DNA from 3 places in the Pseudomonas tussilaginis genome. Region 2 is predicted to be linked to each of the others. Evidence: predicted binding sites of a transcription regulator. Region 2 holds the regulator's gene; each other region holds the start of a gene.
The links. The regulator FliA, encoded in region 2, starts transcription of late flagellar genes. The targets are predictions, from matches to a motif close to CTAAAGTTTNNNNNNNNNNNGCCGNTAA.

Region 1 (5,619 bases), 2.8 Mb from region 2:
AGGTCCCATTCACGCCATGGCGCGATGACTTTGACACCTGGCTTGAGCGCGTAGGCGCCCAGCTCGAAACGGACCTGGTCATTACCTTTGCCGGTAGCACCGTGGGAAATGGCATCGGCGCCGGTTTCATTGGCGATTTCGATCAGGCGCTTGGCGATCAGCGGACGAGCGATGGAAGTACCCAGCAGGTACTCGCCTTCGTAAACGGTGTTGGCGCGGAACATCGGGAATACGAAGTCGCGCACGAATTCTTCGCGCAGGTCGTCGATGTAGATCTCTTTCACACCCATGGCCTGAGCCTTGGCGCGGGCCGGTTCGACCTCCTCGCCCTGCCCCAGGTCGGCAGTGAACGTCACTACTTCACAGTTGTAGGTATCCTGCAGCCACTTGAGAATCACCGAAGTATCAAGGCCGCCGGAATACGCCAGTACGACCTTTTTTACGTCCGCCATGCCATCACTCCACGGGGTTTTACGGAAAGCCGTTGATTCTACCGGCCTTGCTGAAAAAATTACAGTGGGGCGACAGCTTGTGACGACAAAGCGACAGGAACTGTCGAGAGCGCGACGGACGGTCGCACCTCAGGACTTGACCGGCGGTTGACTGTTATCGGCTTGTGCAGCTGCCTCCGGTGCCGGTTCTGAGGCTTTTTCTGGCGCTTTGCGCACCTGTGTTTGCACCGGCGTCACGCGATCAAGTTCAATATTCACTCGACGATTGCGGGCGCGGTTCGCCGCCGAGTTGTTGGCGGCCAGCGGATAGCGTTCGCCGTGGAAGCGAACCGTGATTTGATCTTCGCCAATGCCATGGGCCTTTAGGTACTCCATGACTGCAAGCGCGCGACGGCGGGACAGATCACGGTTAGTCAGGCGATTGCCACTGTTGTCAGAGTGACCATTGAGCTCGATGTGGTTGACCGTCGGATCAGCCTTGAGAAAGGCCAGGATCACGTCCAGACGCGCCTTGGCATCAGCGTCCAGGTCGATACCACCGCCGGGAAAACCAACCCGCGTCTGACGGACCTGGTCGTAATTCATCGGCAACAGCTTAGCGGCGCACACTTGATAATCGCTGTAGGCCTTGCTGAATTTCACTGGCAGCAGGCGCACTTCCATTGCCCGCCCAGCCTCACCGGCATGGTTACGCACCACGGTACTGCGGCCATCAAGCAGCCCATTGATCAGGCGACTGGCCTGGCCTTGAGAGCTGGTGAACAGCACGCCATTGCGGGCCATGCGCACCGCCCCGAGATTGATATCGCCACGCCCTGGCTGCCAAGGTGCTGCGGCGGCGAGCAAAGTGGCTGAGCCGCTGCCCAGTGCATTGCTGCTCGAACGCAATTGAAAGGTCGCCTGTTCACCGGCGCGGCGCACGAACTCACCGCTGCCAAAATCGGCAATCGGCTGGACCAGTCGACATTCGAACTGATCACCTTCGACCTTCCACTCAATATTCTCCAGACGGGTCTGGAAGGTAAGTGCCGTCGCCGGGAGGCAAGCAAACACACTGAGCAGGGCTAGATAACGCTGGCGCACGGGCGGCTCCACAGATTTTCACGGTATACCCGCAGGCTATCGGTCGGCGGTCGCAAAACTTGATAGCGAGTGCTCGACCCCGGCTTTTCCGGTAGCATTCACCTTGAGTTCGACCCGCCTGGAATCCCCAATGTCCGACCGCCTGACCCTCCTGCGTCCCGATGACTGGCACATCCATCTTCGCGATGGCGCCGTCCTGCCCCACACCGTTGGCGACGTTGCGCGCACCTTTGCTCGCGCAATCATCATGCCCAACCTGGTACCGCCCGTGCGTAATGCCGCCGAGGCTGGCGCCTATCGCGAGCGCATCCTGGCCGCACGCCCGACCGGCAGCCACTTTGAACCGTTGATGGTGCTGTACCTCACCGACCGTACCCAACCCGAGGAAATCCGCGCGGCGAAGGCCACCGGTTTCGTGCACGCCGCCAAGCTGTATCCGGCCGGTGCGACGACCAACTCCGACTCCGGCGTTACCAGCGTCGACAAAATCTTCCCGGTGCTCGAAGCCATGGCCGAAGTCGGCATGCCGCTACTGGTCCACGGTGAAGTGACCCGCAGCGAAATCGACGTATTCGACCGCGAGAAGCTGTTCATCGACGAACACCTGCGCCGTGTCGTCGAACGCTTCCCGACCCTGAAGGTAGTGTTCGAACACATCACCACCAGCGACGCCGTGCAGTTCGTCAACGAGGCCCCAGCCAACGTTGGCGCGACCATTACCGCCCAGCACCTGCTGTATAACCGCAACCACATGCTGGTCGGCGGTATTCGCCCGCACTTCTATTGCCTGCCGATCCTCAAGCGCAACACCCACCAGGTGGCCTTGCTGGACGCGGCCACCAGCGGCAGCAGCAAGTTCTTCCTCGGCACCGACTCAGCGCCGCATGCCCAGCACGCCAAAGAAGCCGCATGCGGTTGTGCCGGTTGCTACACCGCGTACGCTGCCATCGAGCTGTACGCTGAAGCGTTTGAACAGCGCAATGCCCTGGACAAGCTTGAAGGCTTTGCCAGCATTCACGGCCCGGCCTTCTATGGCCTGCCACGCAACACCGAGACCATTACCCTGGTTCGCGAAAGCTGGACCGCCCCAAGCAGCTTGCCGTTTGGCGAGCAAACCGTTATCCCGCTGCGCGCCGGTGAGCAACTGCGCTGGCGCCTGCTGGAGGAAACTGCGTGAGTGAAGATCTGTACGACGACCAGGAAGGTCAAAGCGGCGGCCCACGCCATCCAATGGCCGAGCGTTTCCGTGGTTATTTGCCCGTTGTCGTGGACGTAGAAACCGGCGGGTTCAACAGCGCCACTGACGCGCTGCTGGAAATTGCCGCAGTGACCATCGGCATGGACGAAAAAGGTTTCCTGTTCCCGGAGCACACCTACTTCTTCCGCGTCGAACCATTCGAAGGCGCCAACATCGAACAGGCGGCCCTGGAGTTCACCGGTATCAAGCTGGACCACCCACTGCGCATGGCGGTCAGTGAAGAATCGGCCCTGACCGATATCTTTCGTGGCGTGCGCAAGGCACTGAAGGCCAATGGCTGCAAGCGGGCAATCCTGGTTGGCCACAATAGCAGCTTCGACCTGGGCTTCCTGAACGCTGCCGTGGCGCGCCACGACATGAAACGCAACCCGTTTCATCCGTTCTCCAGCTTCGACACTGCCACCCTGGCCGGCCTGGCTTACGGTCAGACCGTGCTGGCCCGAGCCTGCCAGAGCGCCGACATCGACTTCGACGGTCGTGAAGCCCACTCGGCGCGCTACGACACTGAGAAGACCGCTGAGCTGTTCTGTGGCATCGTCAACCGCTGGAAGGAAATGGGCGGCTGGCAGGATTTCAACGACTGAAGTCGAGTCGTCGCATCACCGTTCCTTCAGGTACAAAAAAACCGGCCATCTAGGCCGGTTTTTTTATGGCTCGCTATTACAGCTTGCCAGCGTTCTCGCTCAGGTAAGCAGCAACGCCTTCAGGCGAAGCGGTCATGCCCTTGTCGCCTTTTTTCCAGTTGGCAGGGCAGACTTCGCCGTGCTCTTCGTGGAATTGCAAAGCGTCAACCAGACGCAGCAGCTCGTCCATGTTGCGGCCCAGTGGCAGGTCGTTGACGATCTGCGAACGGACAACGCCTTTGTCGTCGATCAGGAACGCACCACGGAAAGCAACGCCGCCTTCGGACTCAACGTCGTAGGCCTTGGCAATGTCGTGCTTCATGTCAGCGGCCATGATGTACTGAACCTGACCGATGCCACCGGCATTGATCGGGGTGTTGCGCCAGGCGTTGTGAGTGAAATGCGAGTCGATCGACACTGCGATCACTTCAACGTTGCGCGCCTTGAATTCGGCCATGCGGTGATCCAGAGCGATCAGCTCGGACGGGCAGACGAAGGTGAAGTCCAGTGGGTAGAAGAACACCAGGCCGTACTTGCCCTTGATGGCCGAAGCCAGGTTAAAGCTGTCGACGATTTCGCCGTTGCCCAGAACAGCTGGAACGGTGAAGTCCGGGGCATTTTTGCCAACGAGTACGCTCATGCGATATCTCCTGATGGGGTGGAATCATCTGCACAGGCCAGCAGGCGCTGACCCGGCATCAAAATGGCCGACCATCATACACCGCCCGGCGCTGCTCGCCGAGTTTCAGTCCGATTGCGCGACAATCTGCCATTGGTCGCTCTAGTCCGCGGCTTTGGAGAATGTGCTTTGACAAGCATTCTCATTAACATTAAGCTTCGTTGCATTGAGCCCTTACCAGCGATGGTCTGCCCTATGTATGTGTGTCTTTGTGTTGGTGTAACCGACGGACAGATCCGCGACGCGATCTATGAAGGATGCTGCAGCTACAAGGAAGTCAGAGCCGCCACCAACGTGGCGAGCCAGTGTGGCAAATGTGCCTGCCTGGCCAAGCAAGTGGTGCGTGAAACCCTGACCGAACTGCAGGTCAGCCAAGCCGCCCTGCCCTACCCTGTAGAATTTACTGCCGCGTAAAAACCGCCTATTCCAAGAACCGGACCTCGTGTCCGGTTTTTTTATGCCTGTAATTCAACAAGTTAGGGTTAAAACGCGGAACACAAACATTCTTATTCCGATTAATTTTCATTTATTATTCAATAACTTAGGTTTGACAGTCGAAGTTAGCAAGCTCAAACTCTTGCTTATAGGCACACTTATAGGGCAGGACCCCATCATGAAAGGCGACGTTAGCGTCATCCAGCATCTCAACAAGATCCTCGGAAACGAGCTGGTCGCAATCAACCAATACTTCCTGCATGCACGCATGTATGAAGACTGGGGTCTGGATAAGCTCGGCAAGCACGAGTACAAGGAATCCATCGATGAAATGAAACACGCTGACAAACTGATCAAGCGTATTTTGTTTCTTGAAGGCATTCCGAACGTCCAGGATCTGGGCAAGTTGCTGATTGGTGAACACACCAAGGAAATGCTCGAATGCGATCTGAAGATCGAGCAAAAAGGCCTGGTCGACCTCAAGGCAGCTATCGCTCACTGCGAGACGGTTGGCGACTTCGGCAGCCGTGAGATGCTCGAAGATATCCTCGAGTCCGAGGAAGAGCACATTGACTGGCTGGAAACCCAGCTGAGCCTGATCGACAAGGTCGGTCTGGAAAACTACCTGCAGTCGCAGATGGGCGAATAATCAGCCCCCTTGCACTGACAACAAAAAGCCCCGCAATGCGGGGCTTTTTGTTGACTAAACCGTAATCAGGCGTTGTCGGCAGCCTTGGCGGCAGCGTCCTTGATCAGGGTCTGCAGTTCGCCGTTGGCGAACATCTCAGCCATGATGTCGGAGCCGCCAACCAGCTCACCAGCCACCCACAGTTGTGGGAAGGTCGGCCAGTTGGCGTACTTTGGCAGATTGGCGCGAATTTCCGGATTCTGCAGGATATCCACGTAAGCGAATTTTTCGCCACAACCCATCACGGCTTGCGCCGCCTTGGCCGAAAAACCGCACTGCGGGGCATTCGGCGAGCCTTTCATGTAAAGCAGAATGGTGTTGTTAGCAATCTGCTCTTTGATTGTTTCAATGATATCCATGAAGCACCTCGCGGCTGAACTTTCCGACCTGGTTGTCGGCAC
Region 2 (5,619 bases):
AGCGTTTGAGGTAGAACAGCGGCAAGGCTTTATCGCGAACGATGACCACCTCCTGACCGTCGACGACATTGGTGCGCGACAGGTCCAGGTGGAAGATCTCGTTGACGTTGACCAGCGGGAAGGCAAACGCCTGATTGCCGAGCATGACCATAAGCGTCGGCATGATCGCCAGGGTCAACGGCACCTTGATGACGATCTTCGACCCCAGGCCCTTGGTCGAATAGATATTGATCGAGCCATTGAGCTGGGAAATCTTGGTTTTCACCACGTCCATGCCCACGCCACGCCCAGAGACGTCGGAGATCTCGGTTTTGGTCGAGAAACCCGGGGCGAAGATCAGGTTGTAGCATTCACTTTCGCTCAGACGGTCGGCAGCGTCCTTGTCCATCACCCCGCGCTTGACCGCGATGGCGCGCAGGACATCGGCGTCCATCCCCTTCCCATCATCAGAAATCGACAGCAGGATGTGATCACCCTCCTGCTCGGCCGACAGTACTACCTTACCGCTGCGGGACTTGCCCGTCGCTTCGCGCTCTTGCGGGGTTTCAATGCCGTGGTCGACAGCGTTACGCACCAAGTGCACCAACGGGTCAGCCAGGGCCTCAACGAGGTTCTTGTCGAGGTCGGTTTCTTCGCCGACCAGCTCCAGGTTGATTTCTTTCTTCAACTGCCGAGCCAAGTCGCGAACCAACCGAGGGAAACGCCCGAAGACTTTCTTGATCGGCTGCATGCGGGTTTTCATCACCGCGGTCTGCAGATCGGCGGTGACCACGTCGAGGTTCGACACCGCCTTGGACATGGCTTCGTCGCCACTGTTCAGGCCCAGGCGGACCAGGCGGTTACGCACCAGCACCAGCTCGCCGACCATGTTCATGATCTCGTCCAGGCGTGCGGTATCGACGCGCACGGTGGTTTCCGTTTCGCTGGCCGGGTGTTTTTCTGCAGGCGCAGCAGCCTGACGCGCAGGTGCTGCAGCCTTGGCCGGAGCAGCCGCAGGCTTGGCCACCACAGGCGCCGGAGCAGGTGCGGGCTTGGCGGCGACTGCAGCGGCTGGAGCGGCGGCAGTGGCCACGCTGTCCGGGGCGAATTTGCCCTTGCCATGCAGCTCATCGAGCAGCGCTTCAAATTCATGCTCAGAGATGTGATCGCCTGAAGCAGCAGGTGCCGCTTGCACCACGTCTGCAGCCGGCAACGCATCAACGGCAAAGTTGCCCTTGCCATGCAACTGATCGAGCAGTGCCTCGAACTCATCATCCGTGATTTCGTCACCAGCAGCTGGTGCCACGGGTGCCACGGGCGCGGGAGCACTGACGCTGTCGGGGGCGAACTGACCTTTACCGTGCAACTGATCAAGCAGCGATTCGAATTCAGCGTCAGTGATTTCGTCGCTGGCCTCGGCGGGAGCTTGCACCTGTGCTTCAGCTTCGGCCTTGACCGCATTGAGCGAGTCAAGCAGTTGCTCGAATTCGGTGTCGGTAATGTCTGCCTCAGGCGCCTGTTCCTGCACCGGCTCAGGCGCGGGGGCCGGTTCGGCAGCCGCAGGCTCAGCCAGACGCGACAAGGCTGCCAGCAGCTCAGGCGTGGCCGGGGTGATATCACTGCGTTCGCGCACCTGGCCGAACATGCTGTTGACCGTGTCCAGTGCTTCCAGGACCACGTCCATCAGCTCGGCATCAACGCGCCGCTCACCCTTGCGCAGGATGTCGAAGACGTTTTCGGCGATGTGGCAGCACTCCACCAGCTCGTTGAGCTGGAGGAAGCCGGCGCCCCCTTTTACAGTGTGAAAACCGCGAAAGATCGCATTGAGCAGATCGGCATCATCCGGACGGCTTTCCAGCTCGACCAGTTGCTCGGACAGTTGCTCAAGAATCTCGCCGGCTTCTACCAGAAAATCCTGAAGGATTTCTTCATCGGCGCCGAAGCTCATTAAACGTGCTCCCTAAAAACCCAGACTGGACAGCAGATCGTCGACATCGTCCTGACCGGACACAACGTCTTCACGCTTATCGGCATGAATCTGCGGACCTTCACCCCGAGTTGGATGTTTTTCTTGATCTTTTTCAGCGCGCAACTGCTGGTGGTCATGTTCGATACCGGCAAAACGGTCGACTTGACTGGCCATCAGCACGAGCTTGAGCAGATTGCTTTCTACTTCGGTGACCAGTGCCGTAACACGTTTGATCACCTGACCGGTCAGGTCCTGATAGTCCTGAGCCAGCAAAATATCATTGAGGTGGCCGGCGACCTTGCGGTTGCCTTCCTCGCTGCGCGTGAGAAAACTGTCGACGCGTTTGGCCAGTTCGCGAAACTCCGGCGCGGCCACTTCGCGGCGCATGAAGCGCTGCCAATCGACGCTCAGTGCCTGAGCTTCGTCGCTCAGCTCATTGAGTACCGGTGTGCTGGCTTCAACCAGATCCATAGTCCGGTTGGCCGCCCCTTCCGTCAGCTTGACCACATAGGACAGGCGTTCGGTGGCGTCAGTGATCTGTGAGACCTCTTCGGCCTGAGGCATTTGCGGATCGATCTGGAAGCTGACGATCGCACTGTGCAACTCACGCGTGAGCTTACCCACTTCCTGGTACAGGCCACGGTCACGGGTCTGGTTCAGCTGATGGATCAGTTGCACTGCGTCGCCGAATTTGCCCCGCTCGAGACTGTCGACCAGTTCGTGGGCATGCTTCTTCAGTGTTGACTCGAAGCCGTCCAACGATGAATGTGTTTGCTCCATAGTGCCCCCGTGGCGTGTCTTAGCTATTGACGCGCTCGAAGATCTTCTCGATCTTTTCTTTCAGCACTTGCGCCGTGAACGGCTTGACCACATAGCCGTTAACCCCGGCCTGGGCTGCTTCAATGATCTGTTCACGCTTGGCTTCAGCCGTCACCATCAACACCGGCAGGTGCTTGAGACGCTCGTCAGCACGTACTTTGCGCAGCAGGTCGATACCGGACATGCCAGGCATGTTCCAGTCGGTCACGAGAAAGTCGAAATGGCCGCTTTCGAGCATTGGCAGTGCGGTGTTGCCGTCGTCAGCCTCCTGGGTATTAGTGAAGCCCAGGTCACGCAGCAAGTTCTTGATGATCCGCCGCATCGTCGAAAAATCGTCGACGATGAGGATTTTCATGTCTTTGTTCAATTAGACCTCCAAGCAGTCTTTAACGCGCTCAGCGCTGAACGCGCATTCAATCAATTCGGGCACTACATTTCACGACTGCATTGAACCTGCGTTCAACGCGCCCGCCATTCCCCCAGGCGACTGCGCAAACGCGCCGCGCACTGGCTATGCAACTGGCTGACACGCGACTCGCTGACACCCAGCACCTCACCGATTTCCTTGAGGTTCAGCTCTTCGTCGTAGTACAGCGCCAATACCAGGCGCTCACGTTCGGGCAGGTTGGCGATGGCATCGGCCAGGGCTGCCTGAAAACGCTCGTCTTCCAGGTCGCGCGAAGGCTCGAGCTGGGCACTGGCGCCATCCTCGTGCAGGCCTTCATGTTCGCCGTCCTGCAACAGGTCGTCGAAACTGAACAGGCGGCTGCCCAGGGTGTCATTCAAAATCCCGTAGTAATCATCGAGACTCAATTGGAGTTCGGCAGCAACCTCGTGATCTTTAGCGTCACGGCCGGTTTTTGCTTCAATTGCCCGAATCGCGTCACTGACCATGCGGGTATTGCGGTGAACCGAACGTGGTGCCCAGTCCCCTTTGCGTACTTCGTCAAGCATTGCCCCGCGGATCCGGATACCGGCGTAGGTCTCGAAACTGGCACCCTTGCTCGCGTCGTACTTGTTGGCAACTTCGAGCAGGCCGATCATGCCGGCCTGGATCAGGTCTTCCACCTGCACACTGGCCGGCAAACGCGCCAGCAAGTGATAGGCGATACGTTTGACCAGCGGCGCATAGCGCTCGATCAACTCGTACTGACCATCGCGAGAAGCCTTGCTGTACATCCGATAACCGCTGGCGTTCATAGCACCGGACCTGCACTCGTCGGCTGCACCAGGCGCTCGACAAAAAACTCCAGATGACCCCGCGGGTTGGCAGGCAACGGCCAGGTATCGACCTTCTGAGCAATGGCCTTGAACGCCAGCGCGCACTTGGAACGCGGAAAGGCTTCATAGACTGCTCGTTGCTTCTGCACTGCCTTGCGCACACATTCGTCGTAAGGCACGGCGCCAACGTATTGTAGGGCCACGTCCAGGAAGCGATCTGTGACCTTGGTCAACTTGGCGAACAGGTTGCGCCCTTCCTGAGGGCTTTGCGCCATGTTGGCCAGGACCCGGAAGCGGTTCATGCCGTAGTCACGGTTGAGCAGTTTGATCAGGGCGTAAGCGTCGGTGATCGAGGTGGGCTCATCGCACACCACCAGCAACACCTCCTGGGCGGCGCGGACAAAACTGACGACCGAGTCACCGATACCGGCAGCGGTATCGATCACCAGCACATCGAGGTTGTCACCAATTTCGCTGAATGCCTGGATCAAGCCTGCGTGTTGAGCAGGCGCCAGATGCACCATGCTCTGCGTGCCGGACGCGGCAGGCACAATGCGCACCCCGCCCGGCCCCTGCAGCAGCACATCGCGCAGCTCGCAGCGCCCCTCAATGACGTCAGCCAGGGTGCGCTTGGGCGTCAGGCCGAGCAATACGTCGACATTGGCCAGGCCCAGGTCGGCGTCCAGCAGCATGACCCGACGGCCAAGCTCTGCCAGCGCCAATGACAGGTTCACCGACACATTGGTCTTGCCGACGCCACCTTTGCCGCCAGTTACGGCGATCACCTGTACGGGATGCATGCTACCCATGTTTGTTCATTACCTTGTCTTGCTTAGACCGAGGCCACATGACCGGCTGCGCTTTCAACACCTGAAAAATGCCTGGCAGTCCATCAATGCAGATACTTTGCAACGTCTTCACAATCACCTCAGCCGACACGCTTGCCGGGACTGTGGTAGAGATCAGCGAACATATCGGCCATCGCCTCTTCGCTGGGCTCGTCCTGCATCTGCACACTGACCGCGCGACTGACCAATTGGTGGCGGCGCGGCAGGTGCAAATCGTCAGGAATGCGCGGCCCATCGGTAAGATAGGCCACTGGCAATTCGTGACTGATGGCCAGGCTCAGGACTTCACCGAGGCTGGCCGTTTCATCAAGCTTGGTCAGGATGCACCCGGCCAGCCCGCAGCGCTTGTAGCTGTGATAGGCGGCGGTGAGCACCTGCTTCTGGCTGGTGGTTGCCAGCACCAGATAATTTTTAGACGCAATACCGCGTCCGGCAAGGGTCTCCAGCTGCATGCGCAGGGCTGGATCACTGGCCTGCAGGCCGGCGGTATCGATCAGGACCACGCGCTTGCGCAGCAACGGCTCAAGGGCCTGGGCCAGCGACTGCCCCGGATCCACATGAGTAACCGACACATTGAGGATCCGCCCCAAGGTCTTGAGCTGCTCCTGGGCACCGATACGGAAACTGTCCATGCTCACCAGCGCCAGGTTCTGCGCGCCGTACTTGAGCACATAACGCGCCGCCAATTTGGCCAGGGTGGTGGTCTTGCCCATGCCGGCCGGACCGACCATGGCAATGACACCGCCTTCCTCGATCGGTTCGACTTCCGGCACATCAATTCTG
Region 3 (5,619 bases), 1.1 Mb from region 2:
CGCTCAGGTCTTCGACCAGCGCCTGGGACATATCGACCTGATAACGCTTGGCGAACCAACTGGTGAAGGCGTTTTTGAACCAGCGAACACGGCATTCGGCGATGCAACCGGCCAGGCGTGACAGCAGGTGATGCGGCAGCAGGTGCTGGCTGATGATGAACAAGCGGGATTTCATTGGGTTTCCTTGATTCTTCAAATTTCTACAGGGGTGTCGGGGTGGTTGCCCCATTCGCCCCAGGATCCGGCATAGGCTTTGACCCGAGGGTAGCCCAAGTGCTTGGCTACCAGATAGGTAAAGCCGGAACGGTGATGAGTCTGGCAGTGGGTGACCACTTCCTTGTCTTTGCTGATGCCCAGTTTTTCGAGGATCTCGGGCATGTCTTTGCGGATGCGCAGGTGGTCGTTCATGTCCATGCCTGCAGTCCATTCGAAATTGACGGCACCAGGGATATGCCCACCTTTGGCGGCCAGTACCTTTTCACCGCGGTATTCGCCCGGGCTGCGCGCATCCCAGATGGCCAGGTCGGCGGCGCCGATACGGCTTTGCAGATATTCCCGGGTTGCCGTGGGCTCCTCGTGCAGGGTCAGACTGACCGTGCCGCTGGCCTTGGCCGGTACTTCAGTGCTGAGGGTGCTCGCAGGCCATGCCTGGGCGCCGCCATTGAGGTAGTGGTAGCGGGAGTGGCCGATCACATCCAGCAACCAGATGAAACGTCCGGCCCAGCCGCCGCCCTCGTCGTCATAGACCACGTAGACCGCATTGGCGTTGTGGCCAAGCTCGGCAAACAGCTTTTCCAGATCGGCTTTGGCCGGCAGTAGGCCCGGCGCAGGGGGTTGGCCCAGCTGGGTACGCTTCGGGTCGACAAAGCGAGCCCCGGGGATATGCCCGCTGTCATAGCGGTTGACGCTGGTCAGGTCCACCAGGATCAACTCAGGTACATCAAGCCGGGCTTGCAGGTCAGCCGGCTCAATTACCAGGGGCAAGCCAGAAAAGTCAGTCATCCAGAGTCTCCAGAGCGGAACAGAGGGGGGCGATTGTAGCGCATGGGTCAGGCACTGCGGTTGCTGAAGGCGGTCAGGGCCCGTTCGATACATTGCGCGGTTTTGCCAAAGGCCTGCACGCTGATATCGGCCAGTGGCTTTCCACCCTGGTCAGCGACCAGCAGCATCACCACGCGACCATTGCTCGACAGTGAGCGCAGCAGCAGGTGTTCGCTGCGAAACAAGCTGCGCAGGTGGGCCGGCAACAGTGCCGCGAATTGCGTGTGATTCTCTGGCGTCAACCGTAGTTGCGCGGCGCTGCTCATTAGACGTTGCAGCAACTTGCTCTGCTCGATGGGCAGCACCAGGCTGGCCGCTTCTGCTGGCAATCCGGCAATCTGATGAGCGCGCAGCTGGGTCAGGGTCTTGTCGGCCATCAGCAACATCAGACGCTGCATGCCACAGGCTACCAGCGCTTCGCGGGCCAGGGTCGTCAGGTGGATGGCGTTGCTGAACGGGCTGGGCTCGACCAGCAGTTCAGCACAGCGTTTTCGCCATGCTCCCAAGGCCTGGGCCGAAGGCGGGGGCGGTGCCATCTGCCCCTTGTGCAAGCGGCGCTGATTCCAAGGCCAGAGCAGCGCTTCGGCTGGGTGAAACAGGCCATGGTTGGCATGATGGCGGGCGCTGGTGACCGCTTGTTGGTGCACCCATTGCTGAACGTCATCCAATGACGTTTGCAGGTACAGGCTGGTGAGCAACTGCCAGCGCCGTACATGAGGGTTGGTCCAGCCGACTTGTGCCGCCAGGGCCAAGCCGTTGGCCAGCAACACGGTGTTGGCGGGTTGGTTGAACCAGCGGCGTAGATTTGGCTGGTCATCCAACTGTTGTTGTTGGTGCAGGCTGTTCGGGTCACGGGCGATGAGCAAGGCCTTGGCCAGCAAACGGCGTTCATCCTGCAGCAGGTGATAGCCACGGGTGACCCACTCTGGCAGACGCCAGTGTTCGGCGAGAGCTTTGCACAGGCTAAGCACCCGCACCCCAAACAGCTCCAGCTCCACTTGCGTTGCGGATTCGCCCTTGTGCACAACCCGTAGCTCCCATGCTTCAAGTAGCTTGGGAAACGTCAGGGCCAGTGGCCACAGCGGCGATAGAAACAAAAGACTGCCCCAGTGAATTTCCTGCCAGAGTCGTGCCAGACGGCTGGCGAACAGGCCGTTAGCTTGTTGGCTGGCATGCTGGCTGACCATCTGCAGTTGGCGCAAGGTCAGGGCGATATCGTCTTCAGCCAACGCTGGTAGACGTTCCAGCAATTCAGCGGTTCGCGCCAGGCCCAAGCGATTGAGGGCGATCTCCAGGCTTTCAGCGGGTTCGCCAAGGCTGGTGTTGGTGTGATGGTTGGCTTCGCGCATCACGCTGAGCACCAAAGCTGGGCTGTCCTGCATCAACTCGGCGATGTCCCGCAGCGATCGGCGACTGTCGGCGATCGCAGTTTTTACCTGCTCGTAACTGGTCTGTGGAATCGGTAGTCGAACGCTGTCGAGCAGCTTGACCCAGGCATCGAGTGTTTTAGGTGTTTGTTCTGGCACGATGGTTTCAATAGGCATGCTGGAGGGGCCGAACTGGCTTTTCGCCTTGACTGACTATAGTCTGGCGCAGATCTGCCGATAAGTAGAAGAAGAGTTTTATTAACTTCCGCTCACGACCCTGACCACGACAGTAAGTGCTTTCTATCTATGGCTAAAATTATCGGCATCATCGTCGTATTCGCGAGTGTGCTCGGCGGATATGTTCTATCCCACGGTAAAATTGCGGCACTGATTCAGCCCTTCGAGGTGCTGATCATCGGTGGCGCGGCCTTTGGTGCGTTCCTCCAGGCGAACCCTGGTTACATGACCATGCATGTAATCAAAAAGTCGCTGAAGATGTTTGGTACGCGCTTTACCCACACCTTCTACATCGAGGTGCTCGGGCTGGTCTACGAGATCCTCAACAAGAGCCGGCGCGAAGGCATGATGGCGATCGAAGCCGATATCGAAGACGCCGCTTCCAGCCCGATTTTTGCCAAGTACCCTGCAGTACTGGGTGATGAGCGCATGACCGCTTTCATCTGTGACTACCTGCGCATCATGTCCACCGGCAACATGGCACCGCATGAGCTTGAAGGCCTGTTCGACATGGAACTGCTGAGCATGAAGGAAGAGCTTGAGCATCCGTCCCATGCCGTGACCGGCATTGCCGACGGCATGCCAGGCTTCGGTATCGTTGCCGCGGTACTGGGGATCGTGGTGACCATGGCTTCGCTGGGCGACGGTGACCAGAAGTCCATCGGTTTGCACGTCGGTGCGGCGCTGGTCGGTACCTTCTTCGGTATTCTCGCCGCCTACGGCTTCTTCGGGCCGCTGGCCACTGCCTTGCGTCAGGATGCTCGAGAAGAACTCAACGTCTACGAAGCCATCAAGGCTTCGCTGGTGGCCTCGGCTTCCGGCATGCCGCCGTCGCTGGCTGTGGAATTCGGGCGCAAGGTGCTGTTTCCAGCGCATCGCCCGAGCTTCGCCGAGCTGGAACAAGCGGTTCGCGGTCGCTAAGTCATGGAAAACAACCAGCCCATTATCGTCAAGCGCGTAAAACGCTATGGCGACGGCCACCACGGTGGTGCCTGGAAGATCGCCTTTGCCGACTTTGCCACGGCAATGATGGCGTTCTTCCTGGTGCTCTGGCTGCTGTCCACGGCGACACCGGAACAGAAAATCGCCATCGCCGGGTACTTCAAGGACCCGATCGGTTTTTCCGAAAGCGGTACGCCTTACGTTATCGACCTCGGGGGTTCACCGAAACTCGCTCCGGAAAAGACCATCAACCCGGAAGAGAAGTCCGAGCCAACTCCGGATACCAGTATTCAGCTGGATCAGGACAAGGTTGAGAGCATGGCCGAGCAGGTTGAGCGCGAGCGTCTGGAGCTGCTGTTGCAGGAACTGCAGAACAAGGTCGAAGAAAACCCGCAACTGCAGAAATTCAAGGACCAGATCCTCTTCGAAATCACCCAGGATGGCCTGCGTATCCAGATCATGGATGCTGAGAACCGGCCAATGTTTGACCTGGGCAGCGCCCGTCTCCAGCCGTACTTCGAAGATATCCTGCTGGCCATGGCCGATACCATCAAGGCGGTGCCGAACAAGATCAGTATCAGTGGTCATACCGATGCCAAGCCGTATGCGGGCACGGGGGACTTTGGTAACTGGGAGCTGTCGGCCAACCGTGCTAACGCTGCGCGTCGGGCCCTGGTTGCAGGTGGCTACCCGGATGCTCAGGTGGCACGAGTGGTTGGCTATGCCTCGTCATCACTGTTCGACCGGGCCAACCCGCTCAATCCGGTAAACCGGCGTATCGACATAATTGTCCTGACCAAGAAAGCCCAGCGCACGCTGGAAGGTGAGCAGACGCAGCCACCCGCACCTGCTACTCCTGAAGGCACTGCACCTGGCGCTGAGGCGCCGACGCCTGCGCCGGCCGCTGCGACCGAGCCTGAGCCGATGCAGCCGCGTGAACTGCGCCAGAAGCTGAACATCTTCGAGGACGGTGTGTTGAAGATGGATGAAAGCAAGGAGTAATCCTGTGCTGTGATCACAACGCCCGTGTGCAGCAATGCACACGGGCGTTGTCGTTTTGCGACGCTCAGAAGCCGCGACGAATCTTGGCCTTCAGATCGGCGTGGAAGAAGTCGGCATTTACGCGGTTGATGGCATCGGCGTCAGCACCTTCGTTGTCTATCGAGCGCTTGAAGGTCTGTTCATCGTGGTAGGCGAGCACGAACAAATCGATATGTTCGCGTAAGCGCATTATCGGCCACTTCTCCAGGTAATCAGGTAGTACGCTGTCCGTGCATTGGAACAATGCAATACGGCGATTGCTGAGCGTAGCGGCGCCCAGCTGGAACGGAGTCCACCAGGTGTCGGCATTTTCCTGGGACAGGACGGTGATCAAGTGGGTACAGCCGCTGACGTTGCGACACACCAACCCGGTAATGTCGTCGGCTGTTTGTCCGGCGCTGCCATCGAACAGATCCAGGTGGGTGTCTATGCCTTCGAGTTTCAGGCGCTCGTTGATAATAAAGGCATCCAGGCGTTCCTGGTGGCGATAGCTGATAACAACAGGCATCAGGCGAGCCCTCCTGGTACGCAGGTGGTGCAATTGATACGTAAGGATCGAATTGTCATTGTTGATTCCTTTCATACTCACAGCATGGAGAGGGTTCGCCTCGTCATGGCGAACCTGAAAGGTGACAATCAATGAAAGCTGCTATCGCGGCAAGGGACCACTTGCAATAAAGAAGATCCCTACATTGGATGGTAAATTTTCCTGCGGACTTGTCTTACAGCCAAGAGTGATGAGGCTCGTTGCGAGCCTCAGGTGGCAGGTCAGTAACTGTCTTGAGGCAGGCTGGCGATGATCGAGCGATAGCTGTTCATCCGCTGTTGCTGGACACGGCCGTCTTCCAGGGCCTTGAGCAGGGCGCAACCGGGCTCGCGGTCGTGTTTGCAGTCACGAAAGCGGCAGGTGCCGAGCAGATCGTTGAACTCGATGAAGCCGGCTTCGACATCGGCGCGGCTGACGTGACCGAGGCCGAACTCGCGAATTCCG

Region 1: a site for FliA is predicted at 1,572-1,599, ahead of CX511_RS06320 (flagellar protein MotY). Genes of this name have one in related genera too.
Region 3: a site for FliA is predicted at 2,622-2,649, ahead of motA (flagellar motor stator protein MotA). Genes of this name have one in related genera too.

The regions. Positions count from the first base shown of each region.
Region 1 is NZ_CP088149.1:1,347,792-1,353,410, reverse strand. Features, by position in the region: gene CX511_RS06325 (argininosuccinate synthase) at 1-452, opposite strand, end outside; gene CX511_RS06320 (flagellar protein MotY) at 582-1,535, opposite strand; gene pyrC (dihydroorotase) at 1,666-2,712, shown strand; gene rnt (ribonuclease T) at 2,709-3,377, shown strand; gene CX511_RS06305 (peroxiredoxin) at 3,454-4,056, opposite strand; gene CX511_RS06300 (bacterioferritin-associated ferredoxin) at 4,291-4,509, shown strand; gene bfr (bacterioferritin) at 4,709-5,179, shown strand; gene grxD (Grx4 family monothiol glutaredoxin) at 5,245-5,577, opposite strand.
Region 2 is NZ_CP088149.1:4,165,974-4,171,592, forward strand. Features, by position in the region: gene CX511_RS18540 (chemotaxis protein CheA) at 1-1,927, opposite strand, end outside; gene CX511_RS18545 (protein phosphatase CheZ) at 1,940-2,728, opposite strand; gene CX511_RS18550 (chemotaxis response regulator CheY) at 2,748-3,122, opposite strand; gene fliA (RNA polymerase sigma factor FliA) at 3,227-3,967, opposite strand; gene fleN (flagellar synthesis regulator FleN) at 3,964-4,797, opposite strand; gene flhF (flagellar biosynthesis GTPase FlhF) at 4,917-5,619, opposite strand, start outside.
Region 3 is NZ_CP088149.1:5,259,661-5,265,279, reverse strand. Features, by position in the region: gene asd (archaetidylserine decarboxylase) at 1-175, opposite strand, end outside; gene CX511_RS23755 (rhodanese-like domain-containing protein) at 193-1,002, opposite strand; gene CX511_RS23750 (HDOD domain-containing protein) at 1,050-2,585, opposite strand; gene motA (flagellar motor stator protein MotA) at 2,715-3,566, shown strand; gene motB (flagellar motor protein MotB) at 3,570-4,589, shown strand; gene CX511_RS23735 (toll/interleukin-1 receptor domain-containing protein) at 4,654-5,136, opposite strand; gene rsgA (small ribosomal subunit biogenesis GTPase RsgA) at 5,397-5,619, opposite strand, start outside.